2 regions of the Halomonas sp. GD1P12 genome follow, and region 2 is predicted to be linked to the other one. Evidence: predicted binding sites of a transcription regulator. Region 2 holds the regulator's gene; the other holds the start of a gene.

Region 1 (11,424 bases), 1.2 Mb from region 2:
ACTGGTCGATACTCCAGGCCGTCATCACCAGCAAAAAGATCAAAACGCCCATGGCCGCGGCGACGACGCCGTCGCGAAAGCGCTCGAGGCTAGTGGAGAGATTGGAAAAGCGCGGCAGACGAAACAGCACCAAAACGAGCAAAATGACCGTCAGTGTTTCGACCAACAGCTGGGTGATGCCCAAGTCCGGCGCGCTAAAGAGAATGAAGATCAGCGCGATCGAAAACCCCATGATGCCCACTGACACCACCGCCCCCAGCCGCGAGCGCGAGATGGTAGCGAACAGCGCCCCCATCGCCATGGTGGTGACCACGATGATCTCGTGAAAACGCGCATCGAGCTCCAAACGCAACACCGGCGCGTGGCGCACCAAAAGCGAATAGCCCACCAGCGCGATGAGTACCACCAGCATGACGAGAATGTAGTTGCGCATGTAGCCGTTTTGCAAAAGCCGGGTTTGCCACTCTGCGACGCGCACAATGACATTCAGGGCCCCATCGTAGCCCGCTTCCGGCCCGCGGCGCTGAATCGGCGCCAGCACGGAGAGCTTGCCGCGCACGCTGTCCCAGCGTTTGAAGAGTAAAAATCCGAGCGCCAGACTCACAATTGATAAAATCAGCGCGGCGTTGACGCCGTACCAAAGCGACAGCGTCACCTCCAGCGTCTGACCGACGATGGCGCTGGCCGCCGCCGTGAGTAGCGCATCGATGCCGAAAAACGCCGGCGCCAGACCAAAAAACAGCGAGCCAAACGCCAGAAGTCCGGGGCCCACGAGCATGCTGAACGGCGCCTCGTGAGCCTCGGTGGGCGTTTGCCGGCGCTTGCCAAAAAACGGGCGTATGGCCACGATGGCCGCCACCGCAATCGTCAGAATCGCCGAGGCGAAGGCAAGCCCCAATAGCACCGCCTGGAAACCCTCGGCGCCGAGTACCGCCTCGAGCATTAGCTCCTTGCCGATGAAGCCAAACAGCGGCGGCACGCCGGAAAGCGACAGCGCCGTGACGAAAGCGATGACCGCGGTGACCGGCATGACCCGGCGCAGCCCGCCCATTTCGGTCACGTCCTGGGTACCGGTTTCGTGATCGAGAATGCCCGCCACCATGAACAGCGCCCCCTTGTAGAGCGAGTGGGCCAGCATGAAGGTAACGAAGGCGGTCATGGCGTAGTCACTGCCGATGCCCAGCAGCATGGTCAAGGTGCCCAGCGCCATGATGGTGGAGTACGCAAGAAGCTTTTTGATATTGGTGTGATGAATGGCCAAAAAGGCGCCGGTGAACATGGTGGTCGCGCCCACCAGCGACAGTGTCCAGACCCAAAGCTCGGTGCCGCCCAGCTCCGGCTGTAGCCTGGCCATCAGGTAGATGCCCGCCTTGACCATGGTGGCGGAGTGCAGGTAGGCCGACACCGGTGACGGTGCGGCCATGGCGTTGGGGAGCCAGAAGTGAAACGGAAACTGCGCCGACTTGGTGAAGGCGCCGAGCAGCAGGCAGATCACCATCGGTGTGTAGAGCGGATGCTCGCGAAGGTCCTCGCCCCCGGCCAACACCTCGGAAAACGACCAACTACCGCTTGTGATGCCCAGCAGCACCAGCCCCCCCATTAGCGCAAGTCCGCCGGCCACGGTAACGAACAACCCCTGGCGGGCGGAGTTACGCGCTTTTAGATCGGTATGGTTGAAGCCGATGAGCAGATACGAAGTAACGCTGGTGAGCTCCCAAAACACGAACAGCGTCAAAAGCCCATCGGCCATGACCAACCCAAGCATCGACATCATGAAGCCGAGCATGGCGACGTGAAAGCGGGCGATATCCGGGCTGCCTCTCAAATAGCCCCCGGCATAGACCAGTACGAAGGTGCCGATGATGGTGATCAAGAGGCCAAAAAGCAGCGATAGCCCGTCGATCATGAAGCTAAGACTAATGCCAAGGGAGGGAACCCAAGCCCATTCGAGCAGCAAGGGCTCGCCGGCCACCACGGTACCGGCCTGGCTCAGAAGCCAGGCGGCGATAGTGGCGGGAAATAGCGCCAGTATGAAACTCGCCTGCTCACCGAACCAGCGATTGATCAACGGCGCCGAGGCCGCTAGTAGAAAACCCAACAGGATGGCGAGCTGCATCTGACACGATCTCCCTGACTGATAACCGCCCAAGTAATGGGCTCGACGCGGCGACACATCCATGTTCACTGCGTTGAATAACTGTGATTGAGTATGCCTCACCTTATAGCAGCCGCGGCGCCGTTTCCACAAAACCCGCCTGCGAACAGGACCGCTATTTTACTTAGCCTGCTATTTTAGCGATTGAAATCATTCACATTATTTCGTTACTCACGCGTTGAAAGCCAGCCACCCAGCTCGTTTTTGATAATCTCGACCAGCGCCTCCATGTGATCCTCGCGGTCGTTCAAACACGGGATATAGCTAAAGGTTTCACCACCGGCGTGGAGGAAGCTTTCGCGAATCTCCTCCTGAATCTCCTCCAGCGTTTCGACGCAGTCTGCCGAGAACGCCGGCGACATCACGGCGATATGGGTGTGTCCCTGCCGGGCGAGTTCTGCCACGTGGTCGACGGTCGCAGGCCCGACCCACTTCTCCGGACCGAACTGGGATTGAAAGGCGGTATCGATATCGCTTGCATCGAACCCCAGGGTCTCGCGCAGAAGCCGCGTGGTTTTCTGGCAGTGGCAGTGATAGGGGTCGCCTTCGAGCAGATAGCGCTCGGGCACACCGTGATAGCTTGCGACCAGCTTGCTGGGGCGCGTTTCGAACCCGGCGTAAGCCTCCTCGACGGAGTTGGCCAGCGCCCTCAAGTAGCTCGGGTGGTCGAAATAGGCCGGCACGGTGCGAATCGCCGGCTGCCACTTCATCTTCATCAGGCTGCGAAACGCCTGGTCGTTGGCGGTCGCCGTGGTGGGCGAGCCGTACTGCGGGTAGAGCGGAAAAAAGACGATCCGCTCGCAGCCCTTTTGCTGCATCCGCTCGAGCACGCTGGACGTGGAGGGGTTACCGTAGCGCATGCAGTAATCCACTTCCACGTCATCGCCGAACAGCGCTTTCAAGCGGTCAGTGACTTTCTCGGTCTGGGCGCGGGTGATGGTGCGAAGCGGGCTTTCGTCACGCTCGGTGTTCCAGATGCTTTTATACGCCTTGCCCGACGAGAACGGCCGTTTGGTCAGGATGATGGTTTGTAAAAGCGGCTGCCACTTCCAGTCAGCGTAGTCCACGACCCGCTTGTCCGAGAGAAACTCATTGAGATAGCGCCGCATGGACCAGTAGTCGGTATTGTCCGGCGTCCCCAGGTTGGCCAGCACTACGCCGACCCGCTTACGGGCCACCGGCGGGTGCGAGGCCGGCGCGTGGGTCAAGCGTCCTTCGCCGGGTGCATCTTTCGAAACGGTGTCGCTCATGGCCATCTCCTGCAGATTGAGTCGCCAAAGCTTATCACTTTTCAGCAAAGTCGCGGCATGAAGTTATACTATGAACACTATTCGTATAACTATGGATCAATTTATGTCCAAGCCGATGCTGCTGGTCTTTGGCGACCAGCTGTCGCTATCGCTTCCGCTATTGCAAAACGCCCCGGAAAACGCCGTCGTGGCGCTTTGCGAGGTCAAGGAAGAAGCGCGCTACGTCCCCCATCATATTCATAAGATCGGCCTGTTTCTGGCGGCGATGCGCCACTTCGCCAAAGCGCTCGAGGAGAAAGGCTTTCAAGTCGCCTACAGCCATCTCGACGATGAGCAGAATACCCACTCGCTGCTCGAGGAAGCCGAGCGGCTCGCGCGCGCTCACGGCTGCGACGAGATCCACGCCACGCGCCCCGGCGAGTGGCGTCTATGGGAGGCGATGCAGGATCGCCAGAGCGCTAAAATCCCATGGCTTCTCGGTGAGGACACGCGCTTTTTCACCACGCCGGACGAATTCGCCGAGTGGATCCGCGGGCGCAAGCAGCCGCGCATGGAGTACTTCTACCGCGAGCAGCGAAAACTCACCGGGCTTTTGATGAAAGACGGCGAGCCCGCCGGGGGCCAGTGGAATTTCGATCACGACAACCGTGAGCCGTTGAAGGGGCAGAAAAGCTTTCCCACCCTGCCCCATCACCGCCAGGATGAGATCACCCAGGCGGCGCTTGCCGACGCCGAGCGTCACTTCGGTGATCACATGGGCAGCATCGATAACTTCAACCTGCCGGTCACGCGCCGCCAGGCACTGGCGGATCTCAAACACTTCATCGACGAGGCGCTGCCGGATTTCGGCCGCTATCAGGACGCGATCAGCGACAGCGACCCGCTGCTCTACCACTCACGGCTCTCTGCGGCCATGAACATCGGCCTGCTCTCGCCTCTGGAAGTGTGCGAGGCTGCTGAAAAAAGCTACCTCGAGGGCGAGGCGCCAATCAACGCCGTGGAAGGGTTCATCCGCCAGATACTGGGCTGGCGAGAGTACGTGCGCGGGCTCTACTGGACGCAGATGCCAGGCTACAAGCGCGAGAACCGGCTCAACTTTCGCCGCGAGCTGCCGGATTTCTACTGGGATGCGCAAACGGATATGCGCTGCATGAACCGCGCCATTCAAATGACCATCGACAACGCCTATGCCCACCACATTCAGCGGCTAATGGTGACGGGCAACTTCGCGCTTCTGTGCGGGGTCAAACCGGAGGCGCTGTGTGACTGGTACCTGGCGGTTTACGCCGATGCCAGCGAATGGGTGGAGCTTCCCAATACGCTTGGTATGGTGTTGCACGCCGACGGCGGCCTGATGGGCTCCAAACCCTACTGCGCGTCGGGCAAGTATATTGACCGCATGTCGGATCACTGCGCCAACTGCCGCTACTCGCCCAAACAGGTGACCGGCACCCACGCCTGCCCGTTCAACAGCCTCTACTGGCACTTTCTCGAGCAGAACGAGAAACGCCTGAGCCAGAACCCGCGCATGAAGCTGATTTACGGCTCTCTCAATAAAATGGGCGACGACAAGCGCGATGCGATTCGCCAGCAGGCCGAAAGCTTTCTGCGCAAGCTCTCGACCCGCCAGGGCTACGGCCAGAAACATCACACTCAAGGATACAAGAGCCATTAACGTGAACAGCCAACGCTTTGAAAGCCTCGACGCCCGCGCCCCGGTGACGCTCTACTACGACGGCCACTGCCCGTTTTGCTTGAAGGAGGTGGCCTGGCTTGAAAAGCACCCGCGCCGAGCGCGTATCGAACTGGTGGACATTCAGGCCAGCACGTTCGACGCCGTCGCCCTGGGGCGCCCTTTCGAGGATCTGATGGGGAAACTGCACGTCAGGGATCAAAACGGGAAGTGGTACATCGGCATGGAAGCGAGCCGGGCCCTGTATGCGGTGCTGGGCTACCGGCGCATGGTGTGGGTTTCCTGCTTACCGGGCCTGCGCGGGGTGATGAATGCAGGCTACCGTTTGTTTGCCCGCTACCGTGTACGGCTGGGGCGGTGGGTTGAAAGACGTAAGACGCGCTCGCGGTGAAAGACCAGCGCCGCGTTAGAAAACGAGCGGCATGCGCGAGGTCAAGGGTTCGCTGTAGTGCGCGTCGCGGCCGATCATCTCGTCGTGGGGCACGTGCTGGACCAGATACGCCCGGTGGATGTCGGCCCGCTTGAGTTCGAGATAGACGTCGTCGAGCGAGCGAAACAGCATCGGCTTGCCCCGTTGGGTCAGCATATGGCGGCTGCCCTCGACATCCTCGAGCTCGACCTGATAAAAACGGCTGCCCGAGTGGGTAATCACCCGTATTTCGAAATTGCTGGAGCCTTCGACAAAGGTTTTCAGTTCGTTCAAATCCATGAATCTCTCCTGTTATTAGTGGTCATGGGGCACAGCCTGACGCTTCCCCATGACATTTTTATTACCCTATCAGGATAACAGTAGCGCAAATCGTGACGCTTCACTAAGGCGCTCGAGCGCTAACGTAACAAAAGAGTGTTTTATCAGGAACCTGGCTTGCTGAAGAGCCCCAGGGCCTGCTTACTGATACTGGGAGGGGTCGATCGCCTTGCCCAGAGAGTTGCGGTCGATCCAGTTGCCGCCCTTGGTCTCCTTGTAGCGAAACACCACCTTGTCGCCGATTTCCACGGGCAGCTCGCCGTCTTCGGTTTGATAGCTAAAGGCCTCGCCGTTGACCACCAGGTGGTAGCGGTAAAGATCCGGCATGCCCAGCCACTCCTTGAACGGCCCTTCGCGCTCGAGCGATTCGAGTTCACCCCGGCCTTCGAGCTTGGGAAGACGCTTCTTGTTGCCTCGCTTAAAACCACCACCAGCCATGCGCTGCTCCTGTCGATTGAACGTTTGATCGAACGTGGCCACACCGGGATCAATGGATGCCCTGGGTCGTGCTGGCCACGCCGACGTCACTTTACAAAGTCGGTTTTCACTTTAAAGGGGCGGCATTATACGGGCTGCGCCCCGCGGCTCAAGTCATTCGCCAAAGGCCTGGCCGTAGCTGTCCGGGGCCAGATCCTCGAAGCGGGTATATTTGCCGATGAACGCCATGTGGACCGTACCGATCGGACCGTTACGCTGCTTGCCGATGATCAGCTCGGCGAGCCCCTGATTATCAGGGTTGTCCGGATTGTAGACCTCGTCGCGGTAGACGAAGGCGATGACGTCGGCGTCCTGCTCGATGGCGCCGGACTCACGCAGATCCGACATCACCGGGCGCTTGTTGGGGCGCTGCTCCAGCGAGCGGTTGAGCTGGGAAAGCGCGACCACCGGGCAGCCGAACTCTTTTGCCAATCCCTTGAGCGAGCGCGAGATTTCGGAGATCTCGCCGGTGCGGTTTTCCGAAAAGCCGGGGATCTGCATCAGCTGAAGGTAATCGATCATGATCAGCGCCATGTTGCCGTGTTCGCGCACGACGCGACGAATCCGCGAGCGCATCTCGTTGGGCGAAAGCGCGGCAGTGTCATCGATGAAAAGCTGCTTGTCCTTTAGAAGATTCACCGCCGAGGTCAGCCGCGGCCAGTCTTCGTCCTCGAGCTGCCCCGAGCGCACGCGGGTCTGATCGATGCGCCCAAGCGACGACAGCATCCTGAGCATCAGCGACTCCGCGGGCATCTCCATGGAGAACACCATCACCGGCTTGTCGCTCGAGATCACCGCGTGCTCGACCAGGTTCATGGCGAAGGTGGTCTTGCCCATCGACGGGCGCCCGGCGATGATCACAAGGTCCGAAGGCTGCCAGCCCGAGGTCATCTCGTCGAGATCACGAAACCCGGATGAGAGCCCGGTCATCTCGCCTTTCATGTTGAAGAGCTCGTCGATACGGTCGACGGCCTTGGTCAAAAGCTCGCTCATGCCGATCGGACCGCCGGTCTTGGGGCGCTCCTCGGCAATCTGAAATACCAGCCGCTCGGCTTCGTTCAACAGCTCGTCGGCGGGCCGGCCCTGGGGCGAGAAAGCGCCATCGGCGATCTGGTTGGCCGCGCGAATCAGCTTTCTGAGCGTCGCCCGCTCGCGCACGATATCGGCGTAGGCGCGAATATTGCTCGCTGACGGCGTGTTGCGCGCAAGCTCGGCCAGAAACCCGAGCCCGCCAACGCTATCGAGCTGGTCGCGCGCTTCCAGCGCCTCGGAGAGCGTCACCACGTCCAGTGGCTGGCCAGACTCGGCCAGATGAATCATGACGTTGAACACCAGCCGGTGCTCGTAGCGGTAGAAGTCATCCGCAGCCAGGCGCTCGGCGACGTTGTCCCAGGCCTGATTGTCGAGCATCAGCCCGCCAAGCACCGACTGCTCGGCCTCGAGCGAGTGCGGCGGAAGCTTCAGCGCCGCCGTTTCCTGATCCGCTGGGGACTCATCCATCCCGGGCTCCTTTCAATAGCGTCTTACGCGGGCAATCGTACTACGCGTGCAATCGTACTACGCGGAGCCACTGATACGTGGCCCCATGTGACTCATGAGCCCGCCTGAGCGCTTACGCCCGGCGGTGCTGAAAACGATTTTGCAAGGCAAGGCCTTGCAAAATCGACTCCCTTGCGTGCCTTAAGCGGCACAAACACGAGGCTCAATACGAGTCAAAAACACGAATCAAAAACGTTATTCAAAAACAAAGGGCGCGGGATAACCCGCGCCCTTTTCGGCGTCACCGGAGGTGGCAAAGCATCCGTCGGGATTACTCTGCAACCACCACTACGCGTACGGTTGCATCCACTTCGGCATGCAGGTGCAGGGCAATGTCGTATTCGCCGGTTTGACGAATCGGGCCCTCGGGCATGCGAACTTCGCTCTTGGCCACTTCGATGCCGGCAGAGGAGATCGCATCGGCCAGATCGCGCGGACCGATCGAGCCAAACAGCTTGCCTTCGTCGCCCGCTTTGGAGACCAGCGACAGTTCGATGTCGTTGAGCTGCTCGGCGCGCGCTTCGGCTTCTGATTTACGCTCGGCGGCTTGAGCTTCGAGCTCGGCACGCTGCGCTTCGAACGCTTCAACGTTCTCTTTGGTCGCCGGTACGGCCAGGCCGTACGGTACCAGGTAGTTACGACCGTAACCGGGCTTCACAGTGACCTTGTCACCCAGGCCGCCCAGCTTACCAATCTTGTCGAGCAGAATGACTTCCATCTCGTAAACCTCTAGTCAATTGCTGCGGGTAAGGCGTGCGCGAACGTTCGCGAAAGTATCAATCAGCCCCAACAGCAGCACAATGAGAATCGTGGGCAAGGTTGTGATCAGCAGCACATAAAATACCGCCAGCCACAGCCCGTTCATCCCCTTTAGTCCAATAAATCCGTGCACTAACGCAATGCCAGCCACCAACAGCGGCACCCAGCCAACGATCAAAAGCGCCTCGCCGCCCAGCAAAAGCCCCACCACGCCAAGAATCGCCAACAGCGCGAACTCTTTAGGGCTCAAGCGCAGCGCGTGAAACTCTTCACGAAAGCCGCCCGGGTTATAGAGCCCGGCCTGCCAGCTGCGCCCCAGGGCCAGACAGGCGATCGATGCCAGCAGCACGATCAGACCGGTGACCCCACCGACGACCAATGCGGCCAGCGCCTCGGTGTCGTAGCCCTGGCGGGCGAACTCGGTGAGCATGTTGTCCACCTCTACCGAGCTCTGCCTGAGCTGCTCGAGCATCAGCTCCGACCCACCGGGCAGGCTGAAAATCCCGAGCTGGATCATGAAGGCCGACGCCAGCGTGCCGACGATCAGCGCTTCGCTCCAACGCATCCGCTCGCGCAGAATGACGGCCATGAGCGTGACCAGCAACACACTTGCCAGCGGAATCACGTCGCCCTGCACCCACCAAAAACCGGCGGGGATGGCGGCGGCGAGAATCACCGGCAGCGCCGGGGCGAACCCGCGACGCAGTGTCACTAAGGCGGCAATGGCGGCTCCCAACCAAAAAAGCCAAGGCACGAGCGTTGCAAGCGACGCCACGCCAACGGCGTAGGGCGTTTTTTGCATCAGCCATCGTGCTAGTGCCAGCATCACGTCAAGTGCTTACTGGTGGCTATCGGAATAGGGCAGTAGTGCCAGGTAGCGCGAACGCTTGATCGCGGTCGCCAGCTGGCGCTGGTAGCGTGCTTTAGTACCGGTGATACGGCTTGGAACGATCTTGCCGGTTTCGGTGATGTAAGCCTTCAGCGTGTCCAGATCCTTGTAGTCGATCTGCTTGACGCCTTCAGCGGTGAAGCGGCAAAACTTACGGCGACGGAAAAAACGTGCCATGGAGTAGCTCCTTTAATACGTGCGGTGAATAAACTTAGGCAGTTTCTTCGGTTTCTGCTTCGGAGTCGGCATCGACGTCAGAATCGTTGCGCGGCTTGTCTTCGCGACGCGGACGCTTCTCTTCTGCCGGCTTCATCATCGGCGAGGCTTCGGTGACCGCTTCCTTGCAGCGGACCACGAGGCTACGGATGATGGCATCGTTGAAACGGAAGATGTTTTCGATCTCTTCCAGAGTTTCACCGGTGCACTCGACGTTCATCAGCACGTAGTGAGCCTTGTGGATCTTGTTGATCGGGTAAGCCAGGTGACGACGGCCCCAATCTTCAAGGCGATGCACGGTGCCCGAATTTTCGGTCACGATGCTGGTGTAGCGCTCGACCATAGCCGGCACTTGCTCGCTCTGATCCGGGTGGACCATAAACACGATTTCATAATGACGCATGGAATCTCCTTGCGGTTTGACAGCTTCCGGTGCGCGCCGCTCGGGCTTGGCAGGGAAGCAAGGAGTTAACTGAATGCCTTTCGCCAACGCGCTTCTAATATCGTGGGGGCCACGATGAAGCGCCGATTAGTCGCCTGGGCATCAAGCAGAACTTTCATTGGTGTGAGGGAAAAACCCTCAAGGCGCCCGCAACGAATAAACGGGCGAGCGCATTTTAGAAGCGTTGAGGTCAACTTGCAAGCTGGCGCTGGCGAACCGCCTCGAACAGACAAATCCCTGCGGCGACCGAGACGTTCAGGCTGGACACCTGGCCGGCCATGGGCAGTTTCGCCAGATGATCGCAGCCTTCGCGAGTCAGCCTTCGCATGCCCTTGCCTTCGGCGCCCATGACCAGCGCCGTGGGGCCCTTGAAGTCGAGCTCATAAAGCGAAGCGTCGGCCTCCCCGGCGGTGCCGGTGATCCAGACGTTGAACTCCTTGAGCTTTTCAAGCGTGCGGGAAAGATTGGTGACCTGATAGACCGGCACGACCTCCGCCGCGCCGCAGGCAACCTTGCGTACCGTGGCGTTCAGCGGTGCGGCGTTGTCTTTCGCCACGATCACGCCGTGGGCGCCAGCGGCATCGGCGCTACGCAGGCACGCGCCGAAGTTGTGCACGTCAGTCACGCCATCGAGCACGAGCAGAAGCGGTGGCGCGGCCTGATTCCAGGCGCGCAGCTTGAGCCAGAGCGACTCCTCCCCTTCCGCCGTCAGCGGCGCGCAAAACGCCACCACGCCCTGATGAGCGGCGCCGGCAGTGAGCTGGTCGAGAAGCTCTCGCGGCTGCTCCTTGAGCCGAGCGCCCTGGGTACGGGCGCGCTCGATCAAAAGGTTCAAGCGCTTACCCGCGCCCTGCTGAATCCAAAGCTCGCGAGGCGCCTCGCCCCGCTCCAGCAGACTTTCGAGGGCGTGAACACCGTACACCTGGTCGAGGCCTTCCGGCACTGGCACCGGCGGCGCGCTGCGCTGGCCGCCGCGCGTACCGCGCCTAGACGATGACTTCATCCTTATCCCTTATTTAGCGGTGGTTTTTTAGGGGCGCGGCGACTGCGCTGCGGGCCGCTTTTCGTGGCCGTGGTCTCGCCCACCGGCTCAGGCTTGGCATCGGCGTTACTCGAAGAGGCTTGCGAGCGCTCACCGCCTTTAGGCTCGGCCTTTGCTTCCGCGGTCTTACCTTCTGATGCCTTGCCACCGCCGCGTTTGGACGGCGAGCGGCGCGGCTTCTCGGACGCATCACCGCCACCGGGGCGTTTGCGCG
Region 2 (11,424 bases):
CCTTTCGCGCTCACCGGTGCCCAACGCCGGGTGCTCGAGGAGATCGAGCTGGATCTCGCCGAGCCCGCGCCGATGCTGCGGCTGGTGCAGGGCGATGTCGGCTCGGGCAAAACCGTGGTCGCCGCCATGGCCGCGCTGTCGGCGCTGGCCGGCGACTGCCAGGCGGCGATCATGGCGCCCACGGAGATTCTTGCCGAGCAGCACTACCGCTCCTTCAAGGCCTGGTTCGAGCCGCTGGGTATCGAGGTCGCCTGGCTTGCCGGCAAGCTCAAGGGTAAAAGCCGCCTCGATGCCAAGGCAGCGATCGCCGATGGTCGGGCGCGGATGGTGGTCGGTACCCACGCGCTGTTCCAGGAGGACGTTCACTTCAAGTGCCTGGGGCTTGCGATCATCGACGAGCAGCACCGCTTCGGTGTGCACCAGCGCTTGGCGCTGCGCGAAAAAGGCGAGGCGGGCGGGCTTACCCCGCACCAGCTGATCATGACCGCCACGCCCATTCCCCGTACGCTTGCCATGAGCGCCTACGCGGATCTGGACGTCTCGATCATCGACGAGCTGCCGCCGGGGCGCACGCCGGTCAAGACCGTGGTGGTGTCCGACGAGCGCCGCCCGGAAGTGGTCGAGCGCATTCGCCGCGCCTGCAGCGATGGCCGCCAGGCTTACTGGGTCTGCACGCTGATCGACGAGTCCGAGGTGCTGCAGTGCCAGGCCGCCGAAGTCACCCGCGAGGAGCTGACAACAGCGCTACCCGAGCTTGCCATCGGCTTGATCCACGGGCGCATGAAAGCGGCGGAAAAGGCCGAAGTGATGGCGGCGTTCAAGGAAGGCGAGCTGGATTTGCTGGTGGCCACCACGGTGATCGAGGTCGGCGTGGACGTGCCCAACGCCAGTCTCATGATCATCGAAAACCCGGAGCGCTTGGGGCTTTCCCAGCTTCATCAGCTGCGCGGACGGGTCGGGCGGGGAAGCCTGGAGAGTTTTTGCGTGCTGCTTTACCACCCGCCGCTGTCGAAAAGCTCGAAGGAGCGTCTGGGCGTGATGCGCGAAACCACCGACGGCTTTCGCATCGCCGAGAAGGACCTGGAGATTCGCGGCCCGGGCGAGGTGCTCGGCACCCGCCAGACGGGCCTCGCCCAGATGAAGGTCGCCGATCTCGAGCGCGATGCCGACCTTCTGGAGCGCGTCACGGCGCTGGCGAAAACGCTTCAAGGCGACCGTGACGCCACCGCCGTGCTGGTGCGCCGCTGGCTGGGGGAAGCCGCCGGACGCTACGGGCAGGTTTAATGGCCGGCCGATTTGGGCCGCTGGGTGAGCCGGGCTGCGCTTTGAGCCAGCGGCGTGAGCTGCTCGGCGATCAGCCTGAGCTGGCTCTGGATCGGGCGGTAGAGCGTCACCGCGGTGGCGCGCTCGCTGCTGACCGGCGTGGCGGCGTCCTTCGGCGTATCGCCGAGGGCGGCGAGCAGCATCTCGGTCTGCTCATCGAGCGCGGTGACGGGCTGGCGCGCGTGTAGCTCACGGGTCATCGCCTCGAGCAGTTCGCTGATACGCCGGGCCTGGGGCATCAGCGCGGCGTCGTCTTCGTCGTCGGTCAGCCGGTGGCGGTGGGCGCCGAGTGCCGACAGGTGGCTCAACAGCGTGTTGGAGAGCACCAGAAAGCGCAGCCCGCTGTCTGCGTCCTGCTTGCGGTAGTGGCCGGGCTCGTGAAGCATGTTGGTTAAGAGCGTCGAGAACGCCGCATCCGCGTTGTGGGCGTTGCGCCGTGCCAGCCGGTAGGCCAGATCGTCCTGTTTACCGGTTTCGTACTGGTGAACGATCTCATCCAGGTAGCCACGGTGGCTGGTCAGCACCTTGGCCGCCTCGCGGTAGAGCCGCCGCCCCTGCCAGTCGGGCAAAATGAAGAACACCGCAAGCCCCGCAATGACCGCGCCGAGCAGCGTATCGAACAGCCGCGGCCAGATCAGGTCAAAGCCGTCCCCCACCTGGTTGAAGCTGCACAGCACCAACAGCGTGATCGAGGCGGTGGCGATGACGTAATGGCGCTCGCGGTTGGCGAAAAAGCAGACCCCGGCGGCCACGGCGATCATGCTTTGAACACCGGGCTGGGGGAAAAGCGAAATGGAGGCCCAGCCCACGACCAGCCCCAGCACCGTGCCCAGAATCCGCTGGGAAAGAAAGCGCCGCGTGGTGGCGAAGTTGGGTCGGCACACGAACAGCGTGGTCAAGAGAATCCAGAACCCCTGCTCTGGATCGAGCCACTGCAAAAGCGCATAGCCTGCGACCAGCGCACTCGACAGGCGCACGGCGTGGCGAAAGGTGGGCGAGCCCAGCGTCAGATTCAGCCGCACCCGGTTCCAGGCTTCCTTGATGCTCGACGGCGAACGATCGAACAGCGCGCTGTCGCGGCGATCGAAGCTTGCATCCGGGTTTTGGACACTGGCGATCTGCGTCTCCAGCGTGGCCAGGTTGTCTGCCAGGGCGTTGAGCGGATGAATCAGCGCGCGCCACTCCGGACGGTCGCGGTCACTCAGATTGTCGATCGAGGCGCGCAGGTCCATCAGCGCCTGCTCGCTGAGTTCGTGATCGAACGGGCGGTTGAGTAGCAAGGACTTGGCCAGTTGGCGACAGGCCCGGCCCTGCTGGTCCAGAAGGCGCTGGCAGCGAAACAGCACGTCGTGGTGAAAGAACGCCTCGGTCAGCGCGCTGTAGGGGTAGTGGGTGGAGCTCGCTCGCTCGTGGATGTCCTGAGCGATGAAGTAAATGCGCAGGTAGCGGTTGAGCTTCTGGCTTCCGCGCTGACCCTCCAGGCGGCGAAAGATCATCTCCTTGGCCTGGTTGAGCGCGGCCACCACCTGGCCGTTTTGATGCGCCAGCGCCACCCGGCGTGCCTCCACATCCACACCGCGTACCGGCTCGAACAGCGCCGACTTGAGGATCAAGAACTCCCCCAGCGTCTTGTATACCCGCGCCATGCTCTGCTTGACCGGCTGGCGTGAGAATAGCGCGCACCAGATCACGGAGATGAGGCCGTACCAGGCCGCGCCCGCCAGCAGCAAAAGCTGGCGCGAGGCGACGTCGGCGTCGACGCCGCCATGCTGCTCGATGTTGATCATCGAATAGATCGAGAGAATCAGCGTGCCCGAAGCGATGGTAGCGTAGCGCTGGCCGATGGCGCCGAGCATGATCAGCGTAAAGGCCGACACCCCCAGCCCGAGCGCGAACAGCCAGGGCCAGGCAAACAGCCACTGCACCACGAAGGAGGCCAGCGCAAAGCACAAAAGCGTCACGATCAGCGCCTGAAGCCGCCCCTGCCAGCTGTCGTCGGTTTCCGAGAGCGCACAGGCGATGATGCCGAGAAACAGCGGAATGACCAGCGCCACGTCGGCTTGAAACACGCTAAACAAGAGCGCCCCGCTAAAGGCGATGAACACCCGCAGGCTGTAGGCGAATTTATCCAGGGTCCAAAGGCGGCGAAGGGGTAGAGCGATCGGCATGGCGTCTCTTCGATTGTTATTTAGACTTTAGTATAACTAATCGTCAGTATATCAACGTCGCCTGGTACCTGGCTATGCCGACCACCGCTTGGCCTAAAGCGTACGCTCCAGCGTTGTTTGCCGGCGTTCGATATCGACACTACGTCAGGCGCTTATCGCCAGCAGTCGGGTTGTGGCGGCAAAAGCAGGGCGCTTTCAGGGGAGCGAACCATCTGGTCGGGCGTGATGCGAGGGTGTTTAACAAAACGGCCCGCCGTAAAAGGCGGGCCGTTAAGCGCTACAGGTGCTTTAAAAGCTTCTGCAGTTTGGTCAGGTCGCTGGAATCGCCGACCAGGCGAACGTCGCCGTTCATCATGCCGTGCAGAAACGCCTGCTGGGTCGGCTTTTTGAGGATCCTGAGCGCCGCGTCCTGGTCGCGAAAGCGCAGCTCCAGATCCAGATCGATTGGCAGGCCCTTGCCCGTGGCGATGCCCTTGGGCGTCATTCGGTAGTGGCGTGCCGTGTGTAGATCCTCGGTAGCGATGCCCCAGTCCAGACCGCGCATTCGCTCGAGCTGCTCCTTGAAGCGCGGCTTACGCCGCAGCGCGCGCTTGAGCAACAAGCCCAGTAGCCACAGCGCAAGCCGGAGTTTCATTAGGAGACGGCGTCCTTGAGCGCTTTACCGGGCTTGAACGCCACGTTCTTGCTGGCCGGAATGTTCAGCGGCTGGCCAGTTTGCGGGTTTTTGCCGGTGCGGGCAGCGCGCTCGCGTACGGTGAAGGTACCAAAGCCGATCAGGGCAACGTCTTCGCCTTTCGCCACGCTGTTGGTGATCTCGTCGAGAATGACGTTCAGCACTTGGCCTGCCTTGTCCTTGGACAGGTCAGCGTTATCGGCGATGGCAGCGGCCAGGTCAGGTTTGCGCATAAAAGGAGTCTCCCTGATAGAAAAAATAAGCGTAACGCTTATGAGTGCGATTGAAAACGAACGAGTGTTTTAATTTGTCGGCTCAAGCCAAGTGCCGGGCTCGAGCGCCACTGCGTTGCGATTTAGCCTAGCAGCGCGGGTACTGCTCTGGAAAGCTCCACTTTCCTTTTGACCGCCCCGCCTGTCAACGCAAAACCGACTAATTGACCATCTTTATCGTCGGCAAGTGCGGTCAACGTATCGCCGTCACCCTCGACGCGCCACTGGGCGACCGGCGCGACCGGCGGATAGGCCACCACGGGTAGAAGCGGCGTTTTTACCACCACCGGCCAGGCGCCGAGGCGTACGCGGGTCGGCTGGCCGGTGAGGGTGGCGGCCAGCGCCTTGACGCTGGCCTGAAGCGGCGGGACGTACATGGCGTTGACGCCGTCGATGCACGCCGCATCGCCCAGGGCGTAGATGCCGGCATGGGAGGTCGCTAGCGTCCGGTCGACCCGAATGCCGCTCTCGCTGACACTGATGCCCGCCTCGCGCGCCAGCGCGCTTCGCGGCGCAAGCCCGGTGGCCATCAGCACCACATCGACGTGATGGGTGTCGTCGCTGTCCAGGCTCAAAACGATATCGTCGTGCTCGCCGGCGGCGATGCGGCTCACCGTGCGACCCAGCGCAAGTTCGATGCCGCCGGCCTCGAACGCGCGGCCCAGCGCCTGGCCAAGCGTTGCCGGCAGAAGGCGGGGCAGCGGCGTGGTCTCCGGGGCGATCAGCGTGACCTGGTGGCCGCCGACAAGCAGGTCGTTGGCGAATTCGCAGCCCACGAGCCCCGCGCCGACAACGGCGACGCGCGCGGGTTCTGGCGCCAGGGCGGTGTAAAAGCGACGGTAATCGTCCAAATCGTTGACGCTGAAAAAGCGCTCGGCGAGCCCCGCGGGAATGTCGAAGGCGTTTCGCGGGCCGGCACCGGTGGCCAGCACCAGCGTCTCGAAGCCCACATACTCGCCGTCTTCAAGGGTGACCCGGCGGCGGTCGCCATCGAGGGCGACGACCCGGGTGTTCGGCCAGAGCGTGGCGTCGAGCTCATTGGCAACGCTGGCGGCGCTTTTTTTGGCGAGCTTCTCCGGTGTCAGGCGCTTGCCAAAGCCCGTCGAGAGCAGCGGCTTGCTGTACTCATCGGCGCTGCCGACGCTTACCAGGGTAATCGAGCGGGTATCACCGAGCCTTCGCAGCTCGCGGGCAAGGCCGATGCCGGCCATGCCGGTACCGATGATGAGAAGATCCACCGGCGCATCGGCGTGAGAGAAAGAGTCGGCCATGCCTTCACCAGACGTTGAAATTCGGGGGCTCGAAACGCGGATGTTCTCGAGAAAAGCGCGTTGGGCCATCATGTTACACTAGCGCGAACGACTTGACCGCTCTGGAGATCGCGTGGCAATACACACTCAGCCGATAGCGCTTTTTCCGCGCTGGCAACCCGTCGCGGCGTTTCGCCCGGCCATGAGCGCGCCCTGGTGGCAGTGGGTCGCCTCCACCGATTCGCTGACCGCACGGCTGGTCGCGGCGGGCAGACGCCGCGCGTTTCGGGTACGGCTGCTGCGCCAGGGCGTCGGCGTACCCGAACGCGACGAAGCCCAGGCGCTTGGCCTTGCGCCGCGCCGGCTTGTTTGGTGTCGCGAGGTGGCGCTGTGCATCGATGACACCCCTTGGGTGGTGGCGCGCTCGGTGGCGCCGCTGGCGCAGCTCAAGGGGCTGCATCTCGAGCGTTTGGGCGAGCGTTCGCTGGGGAGCTGGCTGTTTCGCCAGCCGGATCTCGTGCGCGGCGCGCTTTACGCCACCGGCCAGCGTCCGGCGTTCGCTCATCGCCAGGCGCCAGAGCTTCCGAGCGTCTGGGCGCGGCGCTCGATCTTCTACCACGGCGGGCTGTCGCTTTTGGTGCAGGAAGCGTTTTTATCGACCCTGGCGGATGAACCCGATCTGGCTTCGCGCTAAGCTGGGCGCGCGATTTATCCTCGAGAGGTAAGCATGGACCGTTCTCTGCTGCGCCCGACCGGCTGGTCCCGGGCGCGTGATTTCATCACGCTGATGCGCCTTGATCGGCCCATCGGCACCTGGCTTTTGATGTGGCCGACGCTCTGGGCGCTGTGGATCGCCGCCGAGGGGGTGCCGGGGCGCGGGGTGCTGTTGATCTTTATCGCCGGCGTCTACTCCATGCGCGCGGCAGGGTGCGTGGTGAATGACTACGCCGATCGCCACTTCGACGGCCACGTCAAACGTACCAAAAACCGGCCGCTGGCGACCGGGCGCATCGGGGAAGCCGAAGCCAAGGTGCTGTTCATCGCGCTGGTGGCGGTGTCGTTCATTCTGGTGCTGTTGACCAACTGGTTTACCGTGTTGCTGTCGGTGGGCGGGCTTTTGCTTGCCGCCGCGTATCCTTTCATGAAGCGCTATACCCACTTCCCCCAGGTGGTGCTCGGTGCGGCGTTCTCCTGGGCGATCCCCATGGCCTTTGGCGCGGTTCTGGGTCACGTGCCGCTCGAGGCGTGGGTACTATTTCTGGCCAACGTGCTGTGGACCGTCGCCTATGACACCCAGTACGCCATGGTGGACCGCGACGACGACTTGAAGATCGGCATCAAATCCACCGCAGTGCTGTTTGGCCAGGCCGACCGGCTGATCATTGGCCTGCTGCAGGCGGCCACGCTGTTACTGCTGGCCTGGGTGGGGTGGGCTATAAGTCTGGGAGGTTTTTTCTGGCTGGGCCTTGTGGCCATGGCGGCCACCTTCGTGCATCAGCAGCGCCTGATCGTTCACCGCGAGCGCGAGGCCTGCTTTCAGGCGTTTTTGAACAATCACTGGTCGGGGCTTGTGCTCTTCGCCGGGCTCGCCTTGAGCTTTTGGCCGGTGGCGGGCTAAGGTGGCAAAAGCGGGTGTCATAAAACTGTCACTCGCTCATGGTGTGATTGTCACCGATATGTCATCGACCACTTTGCCTGGACACCGTGAGGCCCGCCCATGACCGCCAAAACCGTTTTGATCGTCGACGATGAGGCGCCGATTCGCGAGATGATCGCGGTGGCGCTGGAGATGGCGGACTATCGCGTGCTCGAAGCCGATAACGCCCAGGATGCCCACGCGCTGGTGGTCGACAACCAGCCGGATCTGCTGCTGCTCGACTGGATGATGCCCGGTACCAGCGGCATCGAGTTGGCCCGTCGCCTCAAGCGCGAAGAGGCCACCGCCGAGCTTCCGATCATCATGCTCACTGCCAAGGGCGAGGAAGACAACAAGATCCAGGGGCTCGAGGCGGGTGCCGACGACTACATCACCAAGCCGTTCTCTCCCAGAGAGCTGGTCGCGCGCCTGAAAGCGGTGCTGCGGCGTACCACGCCGCGCGGCATGGAGGACCCGGTGGAAATCAACGGCCTGCTGCTCGACCCGGTAAGCCACCGGGTCAGCGCTCACGGCAAGGCGTTGGACATGGGGCCGACGGAATACCGACTGCTGCAATTTTTCATGACCCACCAGGAGCGCGCCTATACCCGCAGCCAGCTGCTGGATCAGGTATGGGGCGGCAACGTCTACGTCGAGGAGCGCACCGTGGACGTTCACATTCGTCGCCTGCGTAAGGCCCTGGGCGATGCTCATCAGAACCTGATTCAGACGGTGCGCGGCACCGGCTATCGCTTCTCCGCCCGGAGCTAGCGCGTGCACCTGTGGAGCCGGGAACTCTGGCGTATCGCCTGGCTTGCCACGCTCGGGGTGATCATGGGCTGGCTGTTTGGCGCGCCGGGGTTGGGCCTCGCCGCCGGGCTCGGCGTGTGTCTTTTCTACCACTTGCGCCAGCTGCGCGCGCTTTATCTATGGCTAACGCTTACGCCGAGCGAGGAGCCACCCGCCGGGCCCGGGCTCTGGGGCGAGCTTCTGGACCGGCTCTACCGCTACCAGAAAAGTCAGCGCATCACTCAGGGCCGCCTCAGAGCCACGCTTGCGCGTATTCAGGAGTCGTCGGAGGCGATGCGCGACAGCGTGGTCATGCTCGACCGTCACGGCGACCTGGAGTGGTGGAACAGCGCCGCCACAAAGATGATGGGGCTTCAAACCGCCCATGACCGCGGCCAGCACATCACCAATTTGTTGCGCGACCCCGCGTTTGTGCGCTACTTCTCGTCCCGCGAATACAGTGAGCCTCTAACGCTCACCTCACCCATCGACGAACGGCGCATTCTCGAGTATCAGATCACGCTTTACGGCGACGATGAGCGGCTCTTGATGGCGCGAGATATTACCCGGCTGCACCGGCTGGAGCAGATGCGCCAGGATTTCGTCGCCAACGTCTCCCATGAGCTTCGCACGCCCTTGACCGTGCTCTCCGGTTATCTGGAAACCTACAGCGATCTGAGCGATCAACTGCCGCCAAGACTTGGCCGCAGCGTCGCTCAGATGCAGGCGCAAACCCTGCGCATGCAGAATCTGGTCGACGATTTGCTGCTGCTTTCGCGCCTCGAGATTGATCAGGGCGGCAAGGATCACCAGCCGTTGGCACTGGGGCCGCTATTGGAAAGCGTGTGTCAGGACGCCCGGGCGCTGTCCGGTCAGCAGCACGAAACGCCCCAGCAGATCGCGCTCGAGATCGAAAGCGACGCGCGGCTGATCGGCAGCGAGCAGGAGCTACGAAGCGCGGTGTCCAACCTGGTGTTCAACGCCGTGCGCTACGCCCCGGGGGGAAGTACGATTACGCTGCGCTACGCCGAGCTTGCCGAAGGCGGCGCCTGTATCGAGGTCAAGGACAACGGTCACGGCATCGACCCGGTACACATTCCACGGCTGACCGAACGCTTTTATCGCGTCGATAAAGGGCGCAGCACGGCCACCGGCGGTACCGGCCTTGGGCTTGCCATCGTCAAGCATGTGCTGATTCGCCACGACGGGCGGCTTTCGATCGAAAGTCGCCCGGGCTTTGGCGCTACCTTCCGCTGTATTTTCCCCGCCGCCCGCCTAAGCTGATCCTCTTTGAAACAACACCTGTACAAGTGTGTCAATATGGCATGTAAGAGTGGTACAGGAATGCTCATGTGTCATTTTTAGCCACTTTCAGAGCGCCTATACAGCCACATGGAACGCATTGTACAGGTTTTGTAATGTTTTATATTATTGATTTTAAAGTAATTTAATTTTTTATTGGATTTATGGCACAGCCTCTGCAAAGATTTAAGTAAGAAAGACAGCTGCTTCAAAGTAGTCCGCCGCAAGGCACTCTTTCTTACTTTAAGCGGTACCACAGCAATTCAGGAGGTGGAATATGATGTCCAAGGAGCTACTCAAGAAAGCGGGTGTCGTAGGTATTGCGTTTGGTCTGTTGGCAAGCCCGATGGCCTTTGCACAAACCACCGAGCATCCGTCTATCGAAGAGAACCAGGATAGCATGGTCGAGCAGGATGAAACGCAAGATCATGGCGTCAATATGAACACCAATGAGAGCCCTGACTATACCCAGGAAGAGCTCACGACTGATCACCATACTCAAGGCCCGAACGATGAAACGATCGGCGAGCCGGACTCTACGGGCACCGCTCCGGATTCGATAGGCGATACCGATGAAGGCGCTGAAATGTCGCCGGAAGAAGTCGTCGAGAAAAACTCCGAGTCATAAGTAGTAGCGTTAAGTAACATTTGTTTGCAATTTCGGTACAAAGTATTACGCTTATGGAGTGAGCAAAAGAAGGGGCAAGGATGTCCCATTGCACGGATGCTCACCGATTCAAGGAACGAATCAAGCGAAGATCAAAACGTTTGTCAGGGTAGATTCCATGGTTGGAGACCCGCACAAGGATTGGAAGCTTACGTTACGTATCGAAATCGCTAAACGAGATCCAGACCCCGCCCTTTGCGGGGTCTAATTTTTTGTGGGTGCTACTTTCTTGTCGTAAGTATCGATAAGCGTGTGACGCTCTAAAAACCTTGAAACGTGTGACTGTCAGCCGCTTTCAACGGGCAGGCAGCCGTTCAAGATCACGGTAGTGAGCGTCCCACATCAACACTGCCCCGGCGACTGCTCCCGGTAGCAGGAAAAGATTGGCCAGCGGTATCCAGGTGATCAGCGTGACCAGCCCCCCGTAGCTCATGCTGGGCCACCAGCGCTCGCCCAGCCGTCGGCGCATCTCCTTGAAGCTAACCTTGTTGTTATCCATCGGATAGTCCAGATAGGTGATCGCCATCACCCAGGCCGAAAACAGCGCCCATAAAAGAGGGGCCGCCAGATTGAGCCCGGGGATCCAGCTGAAGACGAATAGAAGCGCAACCCTGGGCAGGATGTAGCGCAGCTTTACGAGCTCGCGACCTACTGCGTCGAGCGCCGTTTTAGCCAGGCCGCGATCATCCAGCGGTTCTACCCCGGTGGCGGTGCGCTCCACGCGCGCGGCGAGAAACCCATAAAACGGCGCGGCGATAAAATGAGTCACCAGCGTGAACGTAAAAAAGATTGCCACCAGCAGGCTCAAAACGAACAGCGGCCAAAGCAGCCAGTCGAGCCAATCAAGCCAGCTGGGAATGCTCGCCATGGCGTGGTCCAGCCAGCCGGAAAAACGCCGTGCGGTGAAACTCACAAGGCCGATGTAGACGATAAGGTTGATGAGAATGGGGAGAAAGACGTAGCGCCGTTGCCCCTTTTGATACACCAGGCGCAGCCCCTGGCTCAGTGCGGAAACCGCAGTCAGCATGGTTGATCCTTTCGCAATACGCCCGACGAAAAGCGTGGGTGAAGAAGCCGGGCGTATTGCAGGATCAACGCGCTAAAAGGTCAAGGCTTTTTTAGCATCTGCTGGTCGACGCTGTCCGGCGCGCTGTGGCGAATATCGAGCCCCTTGACGAGGTAGACCACGTACTCGGCCAGGTTGTTGGCGTGATCGCCGACACGCTCCAGCGCCCGCAGCACCCACATGATGCTGAGCACCGGCGTGATCGAGCGCGAATCTTCCATCATGAAGGTCATCAGCGAGCGCATGGCGCTACCGTACTCGTCATCCACGGATTCGTC

What was found. Region 2 encodes PhoB, which activates phosphate uptake and scavenging genes when phosphate is short. Its sites were predicted from a motif close to TGTCATANNNNTGTCANA; they were not measured.
Region 1: the regulator PhoB is predicted to act here: its motif matches at 5,856-5,873, upstream of OCT39_RS11280 (DUF6482 family protein).

Annotation. Positions count from the first base shown of each region.
Region 1 covers NZ_CP107007.1:2,453,465-2,464,888, forward strand. The annotation lists gene OCT39_RS11260 (putative monovalent cation/H+ antiporter subunit A) at 1-2,116, opposite strand, end outside; gene hemH (ferrochelatase) at 2,323-3,405, opposite strand; gene OCT39_RS11270 (cryptochrome/photolyase family protein) at 3,509-5,080, shown strand; gene OCT39_RS11275 (thiol-disulfide oxidoreductase DCC family protein) at 5,082-5,489, shown strand; gene OCT39_RS11280 (DUF6482 family protein) at 5,505-5,807, opposite strand; gene OCT39_RS11285 (hypothetical protein) at 5,988-6,284, opposite strand; gene dnaB (replicative DNA helicase) at 6,438-7,823, opposite strand; gene rplI (50S ribosomal protein L9) at 8,134-8,580, opposite strand; gene OCT39_RS11300 (hypothetical protein) at 8,596-9,447, opposite strand; gene rpsR (30S ribosomal protein S18) at 9,460-9,687, opposite strand; gene rpsF (30S ribosomal protein S6) at 9,722-10,129, opposite strand; gene rlmB (23S rRNA (guanosine(2251)-2'-O)-methyltransferase RlmB) at 10,359-11,171, opposite strand; gene rnr (ribonuclease R) at 11,174-11,424, opposite strand, start outside.
Region 2 covers NZ_CP107007.1:3,696,947-3,708,370, reverse strand. The annotation lists gene recG (ATP-dependent DNA helicase RecG) at 1-1,284, shown strand, start outside; gene yccS (YccS family putative transporter) at 1,281-3,491, opposite strand; gene OCT39_RS17035 (hypothetical protein) at 3,769-4,125, opposite strand; gene OCT39_RS17030 (HU family DNA-binding protein) at 4,125-4,397, opposite strand; gene OCT39_RS17025 (NAD(P)/FAD-dependent oxidoreductase) at 4,520-5,707, opposite strand; gene OCT39_RS17020 (chorismate--pyruvate lyase family protein) at 5,820-6,380, shown strand; gene ubiA (4-hydroxybenzoate octaprenyltransferase) at 6,414-7,304, shown strand; gene phoB (phosphate regulon transcriptional regulator PhoB) at 7,404-8,093, shown strand; gene phoR (phosphate regulon sensor histidine kinase PhoR) at 8,097-9,395, shown strand; gene OCT39_RS17000 (hypothetical protein) at 9,694-10,041, shown strand; gene cysZ (sulfate transporter CysZ) at 10,376-11,107, opposite strand; gene phoU (phosphate signaling complex protein PhoU) at 11,188-11,424, opposite strand, start outside.